Regions from separate parts of the Haliea atlantica genome, predicted to be linked through region 1. Evidence: predicted binding sites of a transcription regulator. Region 1 holds the regulator's gene; each other region holds the start of a gene.
The links. Region 1 encodes sigma-54, which starts transcription at its own class of promoters, with help from an activator protein. Its sites were predicted from a motif close to TGGCACANNNNTTGCNNT; they were not measured.
Positions count from the first base shown of each region.

Region 2: a site for sigma-54 is predicted at 2,107-2,124, ahead of fliD (flagellar filament capping protein FliD). Genes of this name have one in related genera too.
Region 3: a site for sigma-54 is predicted at 2,711-2,728, ahead of ACYVGS_RS10570 (BON domain-containing protein). Genes of this name have one in related genera too.

Region 1 covers NZ_BAAGXL010000003.1:938,361-942,904, reverse strand. The annotation lists gene rapZ (RapZ family nucleotide-binding protein) at 1-697, opposite strand, end outside; gene ptsN (PTS sugar transporter subunit IIA) at 704-1,168, opposite strand; gene hpf (HPF/RaiA family ribosome-associated protein) at 1,180-1,467, opposite strand; gene ACYVGS_RS04420 (RNA polymerase factor sigma-54) at 1,540-3,045, opposite strand; gene lptB (LPS export ABC transporter ATP-binding protein) at 3,205-3,930, opposite strand; gene lptA (lipopolysaccharide transport periplasmic protein LptA) at 3,908-4,544, opposite strand, start outside; gene lptC (LPS export ABC transporter periplasmic protein LptC) at 4,527-4,544, opposite strand, start outside.
Region 2 covers NZ_BAAGXL010000019.1:390,132-394,675, forward strand. The annotation lists gene ACYVGS_RS13595 (flagellin) at 144-1,580, shown strand; gene ACYVGS_RS13600 (flagellar protein FlaG) at 1,650-2,057, shown strand; gene fliD (flagellar filament capping protein FliD) at 2,170-3,627, shown strand; gene fliS (flagellar export chaperone FliS) at 3,637-4,026, shown strand; gene ACYVGS_RS13615 (flagellar protein FliT) at 4,035-4,406, shown strand.
Region 3 covers NZ_BAAGXL010000014.1:127,869-132,412, forward strand. The annotation lists gene pyrC (dihydroorotase) at 1-139, opposite strand, end outside; gene ACYVGS_RS10560 (argininosuccinate synthase) at 276-1,496, shown strand; gene ACYVGS_RS10565 (DUF1328 domain-containing protein) at 1,575-1,739, opposite strand; gene ACYVGS_RS10570 (BON domain-containing protein) at 1,810-2,643, opposite strand; gene ACYVGS_RS10575 (sigma-54-dependent transcriptional regulator) at 2,874-4,208, shown strand; gene ACYVGS_RS10580 (ATP-binding protein) at 4,205-4,544, shown strand, end outside.

The sequences.
Region 1 (4,544 bases):
ACTGGTCGAGAAACCGGCGGATACTGTCGAACAGCTCGCCGGTCATCGACTGTGCCTCCAGAAAGCTGGCCACGTCGGCGTCCAGGCCGGTCAGTAGGCGCAGCTCCTTCACCCAGTGCGGGTTGGGCAGCATGCGCACGTCGAAAACCAGGTCCGCATCGTTGGGCAGCCCGCGCTTGAAACCGAAGGACTGGAAGAGGATCGACATGCTGCCGGTGCCGTCGCCGACGACCCGCTGGCGGATGGCATCGCGCAGTTCGTAAATGGTCATCTGGCTGGTGTCCAGCACCAGGGCAGCCGCACTGGCGATGGGTTCCAGAAGCTGCCGCTCGCTATCGATTGCCTCGGCCAGGGGCAGCTGGTCACCGCTCAGGGGGTGCTTGCGCCGGGTCTCCGAGAAGCGCTTGATGAGAACCGGGTCCTGGGCGTCCAGGTAGAGGATCTCGCTGCGCACATCGGCGGGCAGGGCATCCAGAATGCCGCTGAAATCCTGCAGGTTGCGCCAGGCGTTGCGGGCATCAATGCAGACGGCAACGCCGCGGAAGTGCTCGAATTCGCCCCGCTGGGTTTCCGCGACCAGAGCTGGCAACAGGGCCGCCGGCAGGTTGTCGATGCAGTAGTAGCCCTCGTCCTCGAGCTGGTGCAGCGCGGTACTCTTGCCCGACCCGGAGCGTCCGGAGATGATGACCAGTTGCACGCGGCGTCAGCCCTCGTCAGCCCATTCCGTCGCGGCGCGGAACAGCTTGTCGTTGCTGTCGGCATCGCGCAGGGCCTCGCAGAAGGCGCCCTGGCTGAACAGCCTTGCGATCCGGGCGAGAATGTCCAGGTGCTCCTGGTGCGCCTGATCCGGGACCAGCAACACGCAGAGCAGGTCCACCGCCATGTCGTCCGGAGCGTCGAAGTCGATCGGCTCCTCCAGGCTGACCAAAGCCGCGAGAGGTTCCTGGCAGCCGGGGATGCGACAGTGGGGAATGGCGATACCACCACCGAGGCCCGTGCTGCCGAGGCGCTCGCGGGCGACCAGCTGGGTGAAGACTTCCGACTGGGACAGCTCACTGCGGTCGCGGGCGATCAGCTCCGCCAGCGTCTCGAAGAGTTTCTTCTTGCTGCTCCCGGAGGCGCGACACAGGGTGCGCTCCGGGGTCAGTAGTTGGGCGAGTATTTGCATGAGAGAGTCTTCTAGTGGCCGCGGGCCTTTTCCTTGTGCTTAATCAGCTGGCGGTCCAGTTTGTCGACCAGGGCGTCGATGGCGGCGTACATGTCTTCGGATTCAGCGGCGGCAAAGATGTCGGCACCGGCGACGTGGATGGTCGCTTCGGCTTTCTGAACCAGTTTTTCCACGATCAGTGTGACCTCGGTATTGGTGATCTGGTCAAAATGCCGTTGCAGGCGCTCGAACTTACTTTGCACGTAGTCCCGCAGGGCATCGGTCACTTCGACGTGATGACCGCTGATATTCAGTTGCATACCTGACTCCTTCTCGTTGAATGGGCGCGGTGCCCAATATCGGCGGGTTTACAGACCCGCACAGTTTGCATTCTAGACCAATCGCTTGCGCTCATTGGAGGGGGGGATCTGCAGCATCTCCCGGTACTTGGCGACGGTGCGCCGGGCGACCTGGATACCCTGCTCCTCCAGCATCTTTGCCAACTTGCTGTCCGACAGCGGCTTGCGCGGGTTTTCCGCGGCAACCAGCTTGCGGATAAAGGCACGGATGGCGGTTGACGAGGCCTCGCCGCCGCTGGCCGTGCCGACGTGACTGGAGAAAAAATACTTGAGTTCAAAAACGCCCCGCGGCGTGTGCATGTACTTGCGGTTGGTGACCCGGGAGATGGTCGACTCGTGCATCTCCACGGCCTCGGCGATATCCGCCAGCACCAGGGGTTGCATTGCCTCTTCACCGTGTTCGAGGAAGCCGCGCTGGCGCTCGACAATCTGTGTGGCCACCTTCATCAGGGTTTCGTTCCGGCTCTGCAGGCTCTTGAGGAACCAGCGGGCCTCCTGCAGATTGTCGCGCAGGTAGTTGTTGTCGGCACTGTTGTCCGCGCGCCGGATCAGGCTGGCATAGCTGTCATTGATGCGCAGGCGCGGGGCGACGTCGGGGTTGAGCTCCACGACCCAGCGGCCACTGCGTTTGCTGACAAAGACATCGGGGATGATGTATTCGGTGCTGTCCTCGCCGATCTGCTGGCCCGGGCTGGGGTCCAGCGTGCGGATCAGGTCGAGGACCGCCCGCAGCTGGTCTTCCTTGAGCCGCATGCGGCGGAGGATCTGGTTGTAGTCGCCGCTACCGAGCTGGTTGAGGTAGCGGCTGATCACCTGCCTGGCCTGTTCGAGGTAGGGGGTACTGGCGGGCAGCTGCTGCAGCTGGACCAGCAGGCATTCCCGCAGGTCGCGGGTGCACACGCCAGCCGGCTCGAATTGCTGCAGGCAGTGCAGAACCGCCACAACCTCCTCGAGGTCGATCTCGAGATCGTCGCGAAAGGCCTCGTGGATGTCCTCCACGCTGGTCTGCAGGCGGCCGTTGCTGTCGGTGGCGTCGATCAGGGCCAGGGCGATGACCCGGTCAGTGTCGGACAAGCGAGTCAGGTTAAGCTGCCAGCGCAGGTGGTCCTGCAGGGATTCCGACTGGCTGTTGCGGGTATCGAGGTCAAAGTCGCTGTCGTCGCCGCCGGCGCCGGCAGGGGCGCCGGTGGGAATCAGGTCTTCCCACTGGGTATCCACCGGCAGCTCCTCGGGCATGGCGCCGCTGGTCTGCCAGTCGTCGCGATTTTCACCGCTGCCACCACTCGCCGTGCCTTCCAGGCTCTCCAGAGGGCCGTCGGTATGCTGGGGGGCTTCGCGTTCCAGTCGCTGCGTGTTGTCGACTTCGGTATCCCCGCCGGAGTCGTCTTCGGCCACCTCCAGCAAGGGGTTGCTGTCCAGGGCCTGCTGGATTTCCTGCTGCAGGTCCAGGGTGCTCAGCTGCAGCAGGCGAATGGCCTGCTGCAGCTGAGGTGTCATGGTCAGCTGTTGGCCTAGCTTGAGTTGCAGGGACTGTTTCATCGCGAGCGGAAGGGGTCCTGATACCGTCTTGGACAGCTGTCTGGAGCTGCCAGTGTAGCGCCCCGTGTCGAAGGGCTGCAACACCCTGGCGCGATTTTTGCTAGCGCCTGCCGAAAACAGGGCTTGACGGGAAGGCGCTTGGCGCAGGTGCCCGCGCGGCTACAGGCGGAAGTGGTCGCCGAGGTAGACCTGGCGGACGCGCGCGTTGGCCAGGACTTCGGCGGAACTGCCCTCGGCGATGATGTGCCCCTCGCCGACGATATAGGCCTTTTCGCAGATATCGAGGGTTTCCCGCACGTTGTGGTCGGTAATCAACACGCCGATGCCGCGGCGTTTGAGGTGGTTGATAATGTCCTTGATGTCGCTCACGGAGATTGGGTCCACGCCAGCGAAAGGCTCGTCGAGGAGGATGAAGTCCGGCTCGGTGGCCAGGGCGCGGGCGATTTCCACCCGGCGCCGCTCACCGCCGGACAGCGATTGTCCCAGGTTGCCGCGGAGGTGGCTGAGATGGAATTCTTCCAGCAGGCGGTCGGCGTGGGTCTGACGTTCGTGCCGGCGCAGGTCCGGCCGCGTCTCGAGAATCGCCAGGAGGTTGTCCTCTACCGTCATTTTGCGGAATATCGAGGCTTCCTGGGGCAGGTAGCCAATGCCGCGGCGGGCCCGTTCGTGCATCGGCAGCCCGGTGATATCCTCGCCGTGGATGTGAATGTGGCCGCCATCTGCGGCTACGATGCCGACAATCATGTAGAAGCAGGTGGTCTTGCCGGCCCCGTTGGGGCCCAGCAGTCCGACCACCTGGCCGCTGTGCACTTCCAGCGAGACATCCTCGACAACCCGCCGGCCCCGGTAGGCCTTGGCCAGGTTACTTGCGGTCAGCAGCGCCATCGCGCGACTCCTGCTCACTGTCCGTTTCGCTTGCGGCGGCCGGTGCCGGGGCACCATCCCCGCTGCCCTGGTTGACCACGCGGGCAGGGATGACGACTTCGACCCGTCGGCCGTCTTCGGCCGAGGCGTCGCTGTTGGCCCGCACCCGCTGCTCGGCGATGAAGTAATCGATACTGTCGCCGGTAACCAGCGAGCCGTCCTGTTCGATGCTGGCCTGCCGGCGCAACTGGACGCGCTCCTCGCTGTTGAAGTACTCGATGACCCTGGCCCGGGCATGCAACAGCCCCTTGTCCGGCTCCGGCTGCTCCTGCAGATGGGCGGGATTGCCCTCGGCGACAATGCGCTCGGCGGCGTCCACGCGATGGTGCACGGTCACTTTGTCGGCGTTGATGCGCAGGCTGCCCTGCTGCAACTTCACATTGCCGGTGTAGACGGTGAAGCCTTCTTTTTCGTCGCGTAGGGCGCTGTCGGCGCTGATGCGGATGGCCTGCTCGCGGTCGCTCGGCAGCGCCCCCGCTAGGGGCGCGACAAGCAGTACTAACAGAGCCAGAACCAGCGGTGGGACGCGCGGGTTGCCGGGCTTGCCGTGGCGAGTCCTATTGGCCAGGGGGGAC
Region 2 (4,544 bases), on a different contig from region 1:
GCCCTGGTGGCTGAAAATTTTTCTAAAGTTCTTTTCGCACTGGTCGCTAACACTGATGGAACAGTTGGCAGGGCACGGCCCCGCCGGGAACAGCCCGCCCGGGCGACCCGCCTGATGGCGCGACACAGAAGGACGAAGAGACCATGCCACAGATCATCAACACCAACATTCTCTCGCTCACCGCACAGCGGAATCTGAATAGCACACAGAATGATGTCGCCACCGCGCTGCAGCGCCTGTCCTCCGGCCTGCGTATCAACAGCGCCAAGGACGACGCGGCCGGCCTGGCCATCTCCGAGCGCTTCACCGCGCAGATTCGCGGCCTGAATCAGGCTGTGCGCAATGCCAATGACGGCATCTCCCTGGCCCAGACCGGCGAGGGCGCCCTGGCCGAGGTAACCAACAACCTGCAGCGCATCCGCGAGCTGGCGGTACAGTCGGCCAACGCCACCAACAACAGCTCCGACCGCGCGGCCCTGGATGCCGAAGCGCAGCAGCTGATCGCGGAGATCGATCGCGTCGCGACCCAGACCAACTTCAACGGCGTCAAGCTGCTGGACGGCAGCTTCTCTTCCCAGCAGTTCCAGGTCGGCGCCAATGTCGGCGATACCATCAACCTGAGCGCCGTAGTGAATGCCACGGCGCTGGGGCTGGGGCTGGATACCGGTGGCTCCAATACCGTGAGCCAGTCTGTCACGGGTGCCACCAGCGCGCTGTCTGCTGGTGACCTGACCTTGAACGGCACCGATGTCGGGTCTGCCGCCGCTGGTGTGACGGCCCTGGCTACCGCCATCAACGACGCCAGCGTGAGTGGTGTCAGTGCCACGGCGACCAGTGGCAGCTATACGGTGGATTACTCTGATACGCGCGTTCTTGCCGATGGCTCAACCAGTGGCAGCGAAGACACGCTCACCTTTGACATTGTGACCGAAGCAGGAACCGATACGATTACCATCACCGCAGGTGCGGATGATGACGAAGTGACACTCACCGAGTTGGTAAGTGCGATCAATGCCAGCGGGGCCACTGCCAACACCGGCGTAACGGCCTCTGAATCGGGTACCGACCTTGTTCTTACCGACGCAACGGGTTCCAGCGTAACAGTCAACAATTTCGCTGTGTCCGCAGGCGGCTCAGGGGATAACGGCTCCGCGACACTTGAAGGCGGTAGTTCTGTCGAGGGTGGGCTGACACTCACTTCGACTGAGGACCTGACCATTGCCGGCAACAACGTTGCTGCGGCTGGCCTGACCGCCGGCAGCTTCTTCGCCACCAGCAACATCAACCTGCTGAGCGTGGGTAACTCCAATACCGCCATTACCACCATTGACGCCGCGCTGACCTCGATCAACGCCGCGCGCGCCGACCTGGGTGCGGTACAGAACCGCTTCGAGTCGGTGGTGGCGTCCCTGCAGACCCAGGCGGAAAACCTGGACGCCTCGCGCTCGCGGATCCGCGATGCCGACTTCGCGGCCGAGACCGCGGCGCTGACCCGTGCCCAGATCCTGCAGCAGGCGGGTATCTCGGTACTGGCCCAGGCCAATGCTCAGCCCCAGAGTGTGCTGGCGCTGCTGCAGTAAGCGCAACCGGTCGGTTGGAGTCAGGGCTCGCGTGACTGACTCCAGCCCCCGCTGACGAGACAACGAGCGATGGCAAGCCCTGTCAACAACTCGAACAGTCCCCAGAGTGTCGCCCCCTTGCCCCGGCGCGAACCCGCTCAGGCCGCGCCGGCGCGGCAAGCCGAGGCCGCGGGCGGCAAAGTGCTGCCGGCTGCCGCGCAGGAAACCGGGGCCGCCGCGCCCCCAGCCTCCGCACAGCTGGAGGCGGCGGTAGTCACCCTGGAAACCTACTTCCAGAGTGTCAGCCGTTCCCTGAGGATCTCCGTCGACGACGAAGCGGGCACCACCGTGATTACCGTAGTGGACCAGGCCACCGATGAAGTCGTGCGGCAGATACCCAGCGAGGAAGTGCTGGCCCTGGCCCGTTTCATGGCACAGCAGCTGGCCTCGCTCGAGGGTGAGCCGACCCGCGGACTGTTGTTCGACGGTCAGGGCTGACTGGCTCATGGCCTGCATCGCGCTGGCTCCGGCGTGGCCTCCTTCTAGTTGGCACCACATTTGCTTGATTCGCATCTCGATAGGCTCCACTGGCGCGAGGTGAAGATCTGACATGGTATCTGTGACCGGAATTGGCTCAGGGCTGGATATCGACAGCCTGGTGTCTCAGTTGGTGGCGGCGGAGCGGGCGCCGCAGGAGAATCGCCTGTTGCGGCGCGAGGCCGCGGTGACCAGTGAGCTGTCGGCGTTTGGTGCCCTGAAGGGCGCGCTGGGCTCTGTGCAAGGTGCACTGGAAGCCCTGACCCAGCCAGCGACATTTGTCGGTCGCAGCGTAAAATCCAGTGACTCGGCAGCAGTTGCCGCCACGGTCAGCGCAGAAGCGGCCCCGGGCAGTTATCGCGTCACGGTGGCGAATCTTGCCAGCGCCCAGTCCCTGGCCTCGGAGGCTTTTGCAGACAGCGACGCCCCGGTCGGCGAGGGGCAACTGACCTTTCGTTTCGGCAGTCTGGTGAGCAGTGGCAGCGGCGCGGCGCAGAACGTGGACAGTTTTTCACCGGATGCAGCGCGCGAGCCGCTCACCCTGACTATCGATAGCAGCAACAACAGCCTCGCCGGTATCCGCGATGCCATCAATGCCCTAGAGGCCGGGGTCACGGCGACGATCGTCAACGATGCCGGTGGGGCGCGCCTGCTCTTCAGCAGTGATGATACCGGTGTCGGCAACGGCTTCGTGGTCGAAGTCAGTGACTCGGGGGATGGCCAGAACGGCGATTCGTCCGGCCTGTCCCGGCTTGCTTTCAACACCGCTGCCAGCAACCTGGAGCAGACCGTAGCCGGTGATGACGCGCGTTTTACGCTCAATGGGCTGTCCCTGAGCAGCGCCGGCAACCAGGTGAACAACGTGGTGGACGGCTTGAGCCTGCAGCTGAAGTCCGAGGTGGCGACACCGGTCACGGTGGATGTCAGCCGCAATCGCGCCGCCGTGACCCAGGCCATTGACCGCTTCGTCAATGCCTACAACCAGTTTGTCGGCGTTGCGGGTAACCTGACCCGATACGATCCGGAGAGTGGCCGGGCCGGTGCCCTGCAGGGTGATTTCTCGGCGCGGGCTGTCACCAGCCAGTTGCGCAGTGCTCTGCAGCGCGAGGTGGGGCTCACCGGGGAGGGGGTCAACTCGCTGCTCGAGCTGGGTATTCAGACCGCGGTTGACGGTACGCTGTCGGTCGATCGCGAACAACTGAACCGTGTGCTGGATGCCGAGCCGACGCGAGTGGCAAATTTGTTCTCCGACAGTAATCAGGGATTGGCGCCTGCCCTGGACCAACTGGTGGCCGGCTTTCTCGGTGATACCGGGTTGCTGACGACCCGCACCGACAGTCTCAGTCAGCGCATCGAGTCCATCGAAGCCGGTCGCGAAAGCCTCAACCGGCGCATGGAGTCGGTGGAGCAGCGTTACTTGCGCCAGTTCAACGCACTGGACTCCCTGCTCGCGGAATTGCAGTCCACGGGTGATTTTCTGAATCGTCAGCTGGCCAGCATCCCGCTGCCCGGCAACTCTTCCAACAACTAGGATTTTCCGATGAATGCACAACAGGCTCTCAGCGCATACCAGTCGGTGGGCACCCAGACCAGCGTCGTCGACGCCTCGCCAGCGCAACTCATCACACTGTTGATGGAGGGCGCCATGGATCGTCTGGCCAGTGCCAGGGGTGCCATGAGTCGCGGCGAGCGCGCGCGCCAGGGCGAGTTGATCGGCAAGACGATATCGATTGTCGACAACCTGCGTGCGTGCCTGGACCACGGTCAGGGGGGCGAGCTGGCAGGTAACCTGGAGAACCTGTATGTCTACATGACCCAGCGTCTGGTCGAGGCCAACAGTGCCTCGGATCCCGAAGTGCTGGAGGAGGTACGGGACCTGCTGGCTACCTTGCACCAGGGTTGGATTCAGCTGCCCGGGGCCGCGCGCTGATTTCGGGCATGCTGATTCCTTTTCCAGGCACTGCGTCGGATCAGGATGGCGATGTCGCGGCAGGCGGCTGTCATGCCCTGGCCCGGGCGCTGGAGTTGAGCCGGCACATGCTGTCCCTGGCGCACGAGGGTGACTGGGATGCCGTGGCCCGCTGTGAGTCGCAGCGCCGAAGTTACCTCGCGGTCGCCCTCGACGCGGGGCATGACACCCGCCACGGTGAGCTGATTGCGGATGCGCTGGCGGCGATTCTGCAGTTGAATGAAGAGCTGGTCAGCCTGCTGGGCGAGGCCCGTTTGCAGCTGAGCCGGGCTGGCAGCCAGCAGCGGCGCTCGCTGCGGGCGGTGGACACCTACGCCGCCAACGCCACACCATCGCGTTGACCGGCTTCCGGGCGTCAAGGAGTTGACGCCCCGCCGATGACTGGGCATGCTTGTCCGCCTCCACTGGCTGTCAAGGATGACGGGTACACTGCCGCTATGCCCTCTTCAAGGTTTTCCCGATCAACGCCTCCGCAAGCC
Region 3 (4,544 bases), on a different contig from region 1:
TCACCGGTGGTGTCAGGTTGGGCATGACAATCGCGCGGCCCATGTAGCGGGCCATGTCGGCACAGGTCTGGGGCAGGGCATCGCCATCGCGCAGGTGCACGTGCCAGTCGTCGGGGCGGGTCAGGGTCAGTTCGGTCACGGGGGCCTGGGGTCTTGCGGGTGGAGGCCCATGGTAACGCAATCCCCCAGCGCGTTGAATACGGGCGCCTTTCGGGACGCCGCCGCGGGGGGTAGAATACGGCCCCTTTCGCACAGCCCTGGTAACGGAGCGACCCATGTCTGACATCAAGAAAGTGGTACTGGCCTATTCCGGCGGTCTCGACACCTCGGTGATCGTGCGCTGGCTGCAGGATACCTACAACTGTGAGGTGGTGACTTTCACCGCCGACATCGGCCAGGGGGAGGAAGTGGAGCCGGCCCGCGCCAAGGCCGAGGCCCTGGGCGTCAAGCAGATCTACATCGATGACCTGCGCGAGGAATTCGTGCGCGATTTCGTGTTCCCGATGTTCCGCGCCAATACCATCTACGAGGGCGAGTACCTGCTGGGCACCTCGATTGCCCGGCCGCTGATTGCCAAGCGCCTGATCGAGATCGCCAACGAGACCGGCGCCGACGCCATCTCCCACGGCGCCACCGGCAAGGGCAACGACCAGGTGCGTTTCGAGCTGGGTGCCTACGCCCTGAAGCCGGGCATCAAGGTGATTGCCCCCTGGCGGGAGTGGGACCTGACTTCCCGGGAAACCCTGATGGCCTACTGCGAAGAGCGCGATATCCCGGTGGACTTCAGCAAGAACAAGAAGAAGTCTCCCTATTCCATGGATGCCAACCTGCTGCACATCTCCTACGAGGGCGGCATCCTCGAGGACCCCTGGGCCGAGGCCGAGGAAGACATGTGGCGCTGGAGTGTCAGCCCGGAAGCGGCCCCCGACACCCCCACCTACATTGAGCTGGATTTCGAGCGCGGTGACATCGTTGCCATCGATGGCGAGCGCCTGAGCCCCGCGACGGTGCTGGAGCGCCTGAACCAGCTGGGCGGCGCCAACGGTATCGGCCGTCTGGACATCGTCGAGAACCGCTACGTGGGCATGAAATCCCGCGGCTGCTACGAAACCCCCGGTGGCACCATCATGCTGCGGGCCCACCGCGCCATCGAGTCGATCACCCTGGACCGCGAAGTCGCCCACTTGAAGGACGAGCTGATGCCGCGCTACGCCAAGCTGATCTACAACGGCTACTGGTGGTCCCCCGAGCGGCAGATGCTGCAGACCGCCATCGACCAGAGCCAGGCGGTGGTCAACGGCAAGGTGCGCCTCAAGCTGTACAAGGGCAACGTCATCCTGGCCGGTCGCCAGTCCGCGGACAGCCTGTTCGACGAGAGCATCGCCACCTTCGAGGACGACGCCGGCGCCTACGACCAGAAGGATGCCGAGGGCTTCATCAAGCTCAACGCCCTGCGCATGCGCATTGCCGCGGGCAAGGGCCGTTCCATGCTCTGACGTTCGGCGCACTGATGCAGAAAAACGCGGGGGCCTGTTGGCCCCCGCGTTGTTTTCGTCCCACGGTTTTGCGGTGATTCACGGTCGCGGCCGGCGTCCGAAGATCAGGGACGCTACAAACAGCACCAGGAAGACCAGGAACAGGATCTTGGCGATGCCGGTGGCGGCCCCGGCGATGCCGCCAAAGCCCAGTACCCCGGCGATGATCGCGATGATCAGAAATGTCAGTGCCCAGCTCAGCATGGTATGCCTCCTTTTCCTGCAATGGGTAGTGAGAGCGGGTCACCGGCGGCGAGGCCGGTGACCGGGGTGTTTATTTCACGACGCGCAGCTCGCTGGCATCCACGCCCTGCACACCGCGAATGTTGCCGGCGGTTTCCTCGGCCAGGGCTTTCTCCTCGGGAGAGTTCACGACCCCCGCCAGGGCGACCTTGCCGTCAACCGTATCCACCTCGATTTCCAGCCCGTCCAGGTTGCGGTTGAACAACAGGCTGGATTTCACCTTGCTGGTGACCCAGGCGTCACTGACTGTCTCCCCGGCCTCGTTCATTGCGGCCTTTGCCTTGTCGGCGGTCCCGGGTGCATCGACCACGTCAATGCCATTCTCGACATCCCGCACCGAGTCGGTATTGGCGGCCAGCTTGCCGGCCAGGTCCCGGGCCTCGCTGCTCTGGCTGGTCCCCTGCAGGGTCACCACGCCGTCCTTGGTGTCCACATTGATGTCCAGCCCCTGGGTGTGGCGGTTCCACAGCAGCTTGGATTTCACTGTGGCGGTGATGGTGGCATCGCGGACCTGGCTGGCGAAATCGGAGGTCTTGTCGTTGCTCTCGACATCGGGGTCGATCTCCAGCTGATTGTCCACGCTGTCGACACCGTCAATGCCCAGGGCCACCTGCTCCGCCAGATCGCGGTCGACTTCGGTTTCCACTGTCCCGGTGAGGGTGGCGGTGCCGGTCTCCACATCGACATCAATGCTGAAAGGGCTGAGGTGGCGGTTGAGAGCGATGGCAGTCCAGATGGAGCCCTCCTGCCGCGCTTCGCTCAGCTGCCGGCTGATGTCGGTGTCGTCCGCCTGTGCGGACAGCGGGGCCAGTGAGACAAGGCTTGCGGTGGCAGTGGCCAGGACCAGTTTCTTCATCGTATGCATGGTGACTTCCTCCTGAATCTGCTTTTTAACGGGGTCCGCACGTCCACTGCGCGGCCCCGACAAGACTGTCGCAAGGCCCGTGCCAGTTTTTTCCTTTACGGAAAGTGTCGACAAATCAACAATCTGAGCACTTTGTGCTGGCGCGTTGGGCATGCAGGTTGCAGGATGGGGCCCTGTGGCACCGTGCAAGATGCACGGTCATTCATGCATGCAAGCGAACAGGAGGCGCGATGGACGCCGTGGTGGCTGACAAGGGACGTATTCTGCTGGTCGACGACGAGGCGGCGATTCTGCGCACCTTCCGCTACTGCCTGGAGGACGAGGGCTACCGGGTCGTCGCTGTGTCCAGTGCCGCCCAGGCGCTGGCCGCGCTGCAACAGCAGGTCTTTGATCTCTGTTTTCTCGACCTGCGGCTGGGCGACGACAGTGGCCTCGATGTGCTCGCGCACATGCGCCGGGAGGCGCCCTGGATGCGCGTGGTCATCGTCACCGCGCACTCCGCGGTGGACACCGCGGTGGACGCCATCCAGGGCGGTGCCGCGGATTACCTGGTGAAGCCCTGTGGCCCCGAGCAGCTGCGCGAGTCCGCCGCGCGCCAGCTGCAGCTGCGCGGCGACACGGCAGCCCTGGAGGACGGTGGCGGTGAGCGGGCGGACCTGCAGTCGGGCAGCCCGGCCATGATGGCAGTGCTGGAGACGGCGCGGCAGGTGGCCGGCACCGATGCCAGCGTGCTGGTGCTGGGGGAGTCCGGTACCGGCAAGGGCGAGCTGGCGCGGGCGATTCACGACTGGAGCCGGCGCGCGAAGGGCGCGCTGGTGACCATCAACTGCCCCTCCCTGAGTGCGGACCTGATGGAGAGCGAGCTCTTCGGCCATGCCCGGGGTGCCTTCACCGGTGCCACCGACAGCACCGCGGGCCGCGTGAGCCAGGCCGACGGCGGCACCCTGTTTCTGGACGAGATCGGGGATTTCCCCCTGCCGCTGCAGCCCAAGCTGCTGCGCTTTATCCAGGATCGCGAGTACGAGCGGGTCGGCGACCCGGTCACACGGCAGGCGGATGTGCGCATTGTCGCCGCCACCAACCGCGACCTGCCGGCGATGGTCGAGGACGGCAGTTTCCGTGAGGATCTGCTCTATCGGCTCAACGTGATCACCCTGACCCTGCCGCCCCTGCGCGAGCGCCGCGAGGATATCCCGGGCATGGCGGAGCGCTTCCTGGCGCGCTTTGCCGAGGAATACGAGCGCCCGGCCCGGGTGTTTAGCCAGGCGGCACGGGAGGCCCTGCAGGCGCATGCCTGGCCGGGCAACGTGCGCGAGCTGCGCAATGTCATCGAGCGGGCCTGCATTGTCTGCCCCGACGAGGAGTTGACGGAAACGCACTTGGGCCTCGCCGAAGCCGGGCGCGAGGCCGCGCCGCGGGTGGGGGCCGAACTGAGCCTGGAGGCCCTGGAAAAAGCCCATATCGCCGCGGTGCTGGCCGCCAGCGATACCCTGGAGCAGGCGGCTGCCACCCTGGGTATCGATGTCTCCACCCTCTACCGCAAGCGCAAGCTCCTCGGCCTGTGAAGCTGCGCACCCGGCTGTTCCTGCGCAGCAGCGCCCTGCTGACCATGGCGCTGGCCGGGCTGCTGTTGGCCACCTTCAGTGTGCTGCAGTTGACCCGCGCCCAGGGCCTGGCGGTGACCCGCGATCTGGATATCCTGCAGGCCAGCCAGGCGATGGAGCGGGAACTGGGCCGGCAGACGACGCTGCTTCTGGCCGAGAACCTGGATCGCGCCGCGCTGCTGGCCTCCCTGCAGCGTTTTCGCCAGCAACTGGATAAGGCTTCGGTGCAAATAGCGCTGGACGATGACCGCCTGGCATTGCGCGCCGTCGCCGGTGCCTTTGGCACCTGGGCGGAAT